One region of the Ideonella alba genome, then DNA from elsewhere that is predicted to be linked to it. Evidence: predicted binding sites of a transcription regulator. Region 1 holds the regulator's gene; the other holds the start of a gene.
What was found. Region 1 encodes HrcA, which represses chaperone genes, less so after heat shock. Its sites were predicted from a motif close to TTAGCACTCNNNNNNNNNGAGTGCTAA; they were not measured.
Positions count from the first base shown of each region.

Region 2: rpoH (RNA polymerase sigma factor RpoH) is a predicted target of HrcA. The motif match lies at 1,579-1,605, and genes of this name have one in related genera.

Region 1 is NZ_JAGQDD010000007.1:144,647-147,850, reverse strand. It holds gene KAK03_RS11850 (NAD kinase) at 1-832, opposite strand, end outside; gene hrcA (heat-inducible transcriptional repressor HrcA) at 905-1,936, shown strand; tRNA gene KAK03_RS11840 (tRNA-Ile) at 1,983-2,059, shown strand; gene KAK03_RS11835 (DUF6161 domain-containing protein) at 2,130-3,204, shown strand, end outside.
Region 2 is NZ_JAGQDD010000004.1:96,354-99,557, forward strand. It holds gene KAK03_RS08110 (SCO family protein) at 1-561, shown strand, start outside; gene rpoH (RNA polymerase sigma factor RpoH) at 613-1,536, opposite strand; gene KAK03_RS08120 (hypothetical protein) at 1,763-2,914, shown strand; gene KAK03_RS08125 (hypothetical protein) at 3,005-3,204, shown strand, end outside.

The DNA of each region.
Region 1 (3,204 bases):
CGTAATAGCTCCAGCCGCGCGGATGCAGAAAGCGCACCGACTGCGCCGAGCGCCGCACCCGCACCTGGTCGCCGTGCAGCAGGCTGGCCAGGCGCTGGGTGTCAAAGCTGGCGCTGGTGTCGCGGCCGTTGACGATGGTGATTTCCACCTCCTGCGAATCGGGCAGCACGATGGGCCGGTTCGACAGCGTGTGCGAGGCAATCGGCACCAGCACCCAGCCGCCAATCGCCGGGTGGATGATCGGCCCGCCGGCCGACAGCGCATAGGCGGTGGAGCCGGTGGGCGAGGCCAGGATCAGGCCATCGGCGCGCATGTTGGCGACAAATTCGCCGCCAATGTCCACCCGCAGCTCCACCATGCTGGCAAAGGCGCCGCGGCCCACCACCACGTCGTTCAGCGCCAGGCCCTGGAAGATCTGCTCGTCGTCGCGCCAGATGCCGCCTTCGATCATCGAGCGGCGCTCTTCCTCGTAGTCGCCTTCCACGATGGGGCCCAGGGCATCTTCCCAGTCGGTGGCGCGCACGTCGGTGATGAAGCCCAGCCGGCCCTGGTTGATGCCCACCAGCGGCAGGTTGTAGGCCGCCAGCTCGCGGGCAATGCCCAGCATCGTGCCGTCGCCGCCCACCACCACCGCCAGGTCACAGGCGGCGCCGATCTGCTCGGGCGTGAGCGCGCCGTAGTCGTTCCAGCTGGTGTTGAAGGCGGTATCGCGGTCGACCGACACTTCCAGCCCGCGGCGCGACAGGAATTCGGCGATGCGTTCCAGCATCGGCCGGATGCCCTGGGCCTGGTACTTGCCGATCAGCGCGGCATGGCGGAAACGCACGGTCATGGTGTGGGGAATTACACCACAGGGCCCTTGGCGCAACGGGGCCCCGGTGCCCATGTCCGTACAATGAAAAGCATGCTCGACGAGCGCGCCCGTTCCCTGCTGAAAACCCTGGTCGAACGCTACATTGCCGACGGCCAGCCGGTGGGCTCGCGCACGCTGTCCAAGGCCTCGGGGCTGGAGCTGTCGCCGGCCACCATCCGCAACGTGATGGCCGACCTGGAGGACATGGGCCTGATCGTCAGCCCCCACACCTCCGCCGGCCGCGTGCCCACCGCCCGCGGCTACCGGCTGTTCGTCGACACCATGCTGACGGTCCAGCCGCTGCAACTGGACCAGGCCTCCCCCGACATGGCCGCCGCGCGCGACCAGCTGCACCCCGACCAGCCCCAGCGCGTGATCGCCCAGGCGGCGCACCTGCTGTCCAGCCTGTCCAGCTTCGTGGGCGTGGTGACCGCGCCCAAGAAGAGCAGCGTCTTCCACCACATCGAGTTCCTGCGCCTGGGCGAGCGGCGCGTGCTGGTCATCATGGTGGCGCCCGATGGCGACGTGCAGAACCGCGTCATCTTCACCGCCCACGACCACACGCAAAGCGAATTGGTCGAGGCCACCAACTACCTGAACGCCCACTACGCCGGTCTGGCGATCGACGAAGTGCGCGCCCGCCTGAAGAGCGAGATCGACCAACTGCGCGGCGAGATCGCCACGCTGATGCAGGCCGCGGTGCAGGCCGGCACCGACGCCATCGCCGAGACCCAGGAGCAGGTGGTGGTCAGCGGCGAGCGCAACCTGCTGGGCGTGCAGGACTTCGGCAACGACATGGGCAGCTTGCGCAAGATGTTCGACCTGTTCGAGCAGAAGACCCAGCTGATGCGACTGCTCGACACCTCCAGCCGCGCCGAGGGCGTGCGCATCTTCATCGGCGGCGAAAGCCGCATCGTCCCCTTCGAGGAACTCTCGGTCGTCTCGGCCCCCTACGAGGTGGACGGCCGCATCGTCGGCACCCTGGGCGTCATCGGCCCCACCCGCATGGCCTACGACCGCATGATCCAGATCGTGGACATCACGTCCAAGCTGGTCAGCAACGCCTTGTCGGCGCCGCGTTGAGCGGTGTCGGAAGCAGCCCGTTCCCCTGCCTACAATCGCCCCCTTCGGGCCGCTAGCTCAGTCGGTTAGAGCAGAGGACTCATAATCCTTTGGTCCGGGGTTCGAGCCCCCGGCGGCCTACCACCCCCATCGGCGCGGGATGCGACGAGATTAGGGTGGGCATTTTGACGGTGTGAGAGCAAGGGGAGATCCGATGAGCGCGCAGACCTCAGGAGTGGAGCCGCGTCCCGAACCGCTGTTCGTATTGGACCTCAAGGAAAACGGTGGGCTCTTTGCGCCGTCGAGCCTAGAGGAGATACATAACTGGATCAACCAAGAGATCAACTTTTGGTCCTGGGTCGTAGGTACCCAGGTAGGCGGCAACCATGACCAGGGGTTGAGGCAGGCGCTCAGTCAACTGGACTTGGCCAGGTCAGCGGCCGGACAAGCCTCTCAGTTTAGGGAATTAGACCCCAATCACTATCGGCACGAGGTGGCGCAGTCCTCTGAGCGCTTGAGGGCTGCCTTCTTTCAGTGCCAGTTGCCTCACAGTACGACACCGACCGCCAAACGCATAGAGCTGTATAGGCAAGCAGCTGGTGATCACGCCGCAAGCTTCTTTGCGGCTGTGTTCGTGCCGCCACCGAATGGGCACCACTTTCAACCGCAGTTGCTGATGGCGTGGCGCGGCATGGTGGAGGGCGTGATCGAGCGCTGGGGTTTGCTTGATAGCTCCCCAGAAGCCAGACGGGCTTCCTCTGAGGAGGTGTTCGAAGAATTGCGTGTTCGTGCTCAGGGCATGCTCGACGAGAAGACCCTTGCCTATGACAAGTTGCACCGCGAGTACAGTGAACTAGCCGCGAGCATCGAAGCCGCGGACCGGCAGCAGAAGGCTGGGTACGACGACGCGCAGACAGAGCGCCAGAGCGATTTCGAGGCACAGCTGGCTGCTCACAAGAAAGAAATGGAGAGCCTGCGGCGGACCTTTCGCGAGGACCTCTCGATGAAGGCTCCTGTGACCTATTGGGAGGCGAAGCGCAGTCAGCACGTGTTCTTCGGTTGGATCACCGGGTTTGTGTCCTTTACTGGACTCGTGGCTGCGGCCATAGGAATGGCATGGCTGGTCCACGACACGCTGCGATCAACAGTCCCGAACGGAGCGCCCGAAACTTGGCGCGTCGGCATGGTCTTGATCATTGGCCTCTTCACCATCTGGGCATTGCGGCTATTTGTGCGCATGTTCCTGAGTCACCTGCACCTGGCGACGGATGCGGCCGAGCGGGTCGTGA
Region 2 (3,204 bases), on a different contig from region 1:
ACCGCCCTGGCCGCCTGCCGGCCGGGCGGGCCGAGCCCCAGCCCGTTCAAGGGCATCGACATCACCGGGGCTGAATACGCCCGCCACCTCGACCTGAAAGACCCCAGCGGCCAGGAGCGCCACCTGGGCGACTTCAAGGGCAAGGTGGTGGTGGTGTTCTTCGGCTACACCCAGTGTCCGGACGTCTGCCCCACCTCGATGGCCGAGCTGGCCGCCGCCCGGCAGCTGCTGGGCGCCGATGGCGAGCGTGTCCAGGGCATCTTCGTCAGCGTTGATCCCGAGCGCGACACGCCCGAGGTGCTGGGCGCCTATGCCGAGAGCTTCAAGGCCGGCTTCATCGCGCTGCGCGGCACGCCAGAGCAGACGCAGGCCGCGGCAAAGGAGTTCAAGGTCTTCTACGCCAAGGTGCCGGGCAAGACCGAGGGCAGCTACACCGTGGACCACACGGCGGGCTCCTATGTGTTCGATCCCCAGGGCCGCATCCGCGTGTTCAGCCGTTATGGCGCCGGCGCCGAGACGCTGGCCCATGACCTGCGCGTGCTGCTGAAGGAAGCTGCCTGAAACGCCGACGGCCCCGTCGGGGCCGTCGTCACAGCGCGGGGCGGACCCGGGTCAGGCCGCTTCCAGGGCCTTGCGCATCTTCTTCAGCGCCGCCACCTCGATCTGGCGGATGCGCTCGGCGCTGACGCCGTACTCGGCGGCCAGCTCGTGCAGCGTCATGCCGCCGCTGCTGTCGTCGTTGACCTTGAGCCAGCGCTCCTCGACGATGCGGCGGCTGCGCGCATCGAGCTGCTCCAGCGCATGCGCCACGCCGTGGGTCGACAGCGCTTCGCGGCGGCGCGATTCCAGCACGCGGGTGGGCTCCTGGCGCTCGTCGGCCAGGTAGGCGATCGGGGCGACGCTGTCCTCGCGGTCGTCGTCCTGCGGCTCCAGGGCCACGTCGGCGCCGGCCAGCCGGGTCTCCATCTCGACCACGTCCTCGGGGCGCACGTCCAATTCGGCGGCCACGCGCGCGACCTCGTCGGCCGACAGGGCCTGGCGGTAGGTGTCGCCCTCGGCGGCGTCGCTCTTGAGGTGGCGCTTCATCGAGCGCAGGTTGAAGAACAGCTTGCGCTGGGCCTTGGTGGTGGCCACCTTGACCATGCGCCAGTTCTTCAGGATGTACTCGTGGATCTCGGCCTTGATCCAGTGCAGCGCGTAGCTGACCAGGCGCACGCCCTGTTCAGGGTCGAAGCGCTTGACCGCCTTCATCAGGCCGACGTTGCCTTCCTGGATCAGGTCGCCCTGCGGCAGGCCGTAGCCCAGGTACTGGCGCGACACCGCCACCACCAGGCGCAGGTGCGACAGCACCAGGCGGCTGGCGGCCTGCAGGTCGCCCTCGTCGCGCAGCGCGCGGGCGAAGCGGGTTTCCTCTTCCTGCGTCAGCAGCGGCAGCTGGTTGACGGCCGAGATGTAGGCGTCCAGATTGCCGAGCGAGGGCACCAGGGCCCAAGGGTCACGCAGGGCGACGGCGGTGGCAGTGGAGTGCTGGGTCATGGCGAAGTTGGAGAGGCACGAGGCCCGTTGGTTCCAACAATATTAGCACTCTTGGGAAATGAGTGCTAAGTGCGGGTTCGCCTGCGCCGGCGAGCGGCGAGCGGCGGCGCCAGCGTGCTGGAAAGCCCTGAGCAAATTTCTCCTGGAGAACTCTTGAAGATTCTTTGAGAACGGCCTAGAGTGGCTGCCATGCAAGGGCGCACCCGGCGTCCTGGAGGATCTCGCGATGCACACGTCCCCCCTGTCAGCGCTTGGCCGCTGTTTCGGCCTGCGCCAGGCCGCCACCGCGCTGGCGCTGGCCGCCGGCCTGCTGCAGCCCGCCGCACCGGCGCTGGCCAAGCCCTACACCGTGATCGGCGACGGCTGGGTCACCGACCTGTCGGCCGACGGCCGCACCGCCACCGGCCAGCTGTCGGCCGACTTCCAGACCTTCCGCTGGCGCGCCGAGGACGGCCAGGTGCCGCTGGGCCGGGCCACCACCGCGATCGGCCTGTACAGCGGCACGCCGGCGATCTCGGCCGACGGCGAGGTGATCGCCGGCAGCATCCTCGACGACAGCGGCCAGTTCGGCATCCAGGGACGCTGGACGGCGGCCACCGGCTGGCAGGTGCTGGGGCCGCTGCCCCGCGACGCCGGCCAGATGGACCTGGACCAGGCGGGTGTCTACGGCATGTCGGGCAACGGAAAGGTGGTCACCGGCCTGTACTGGCGCGCCGGCAAGAAGGACGGCCTGGCGCACGGCAGCGCCTGGACCGCGCGCAAGGGGGTCAAGGACCAGGGCAGCGGCGGTCGGTCCAGCCGCATCGACGATGCCAACCACGACGGCCGCGTGATGGTGGGCTGGGACGAGCACCTGGAATGGGGCATGCGCCAGGCCGCGGTCTGGATCCACGGCCAGCGCCAGCTGCTGGAACTCAGCGACTGGCCCAGCGAAGCCGCCGCGGTGGACGCGGCCGGCACCCGCATCGTCGGCCAGGCCTGGGACGCCAGCACCGGCGTCGAGTCGGCGATGATGTGGACGGCCGACGGCAGCGGCGCCTGGCAGCGCCAGCTGCTGGGCGTGCTGCCCGGCACCGAATGGGACGGCTCGGCCTATGCGCTGGGCCTGTCCGATGACGGCCAGGTGGTGGTGGGCTTCGGCCGCACCACGTTCAGCCCGCAGTCCTCGGGCTGGGTCTGGACGCCGGCCACCGGGCTGATGGAGGCACGCGCCTTCCTCAGCGCCCAGGGCATTGACCTGCCCAGGCGCTACCAGGTCTTCGAGGTGAGCGCCGTCAGTGGCGATGGCCGCACCCTGGCCCTGGCCACGCTGGACCGGCAGATCCCGGGCAGCTACCGCGCGCTGCTGGTGCGCCTGCCCCGTCCCGCCGCCCGCTGAGCCCCCCTGGAAGCGCTGGATGTATCCGTTTGTACGCCTCGATTGCTGGGGACAATAGGCGGCAGGCGCCAGGCAGAGCGCACCCCACCCATGAATGACCGACTCCCGGACGCCACCACCGTCGTGCAACAGCTGCGAGCCACCCTCGGCCCGCTGATGGATGCGCACGCCGGACGGCCGGCGCGCGGCGTGCGGCTGACCCGTGAGCTGGGCCTGGACAAGAGCCTCGCCAGCCGCCTGGTGCGCGCCTGTGCCAGCGGCAGCGATGGCGAGTTCGTCCACCACCTGCC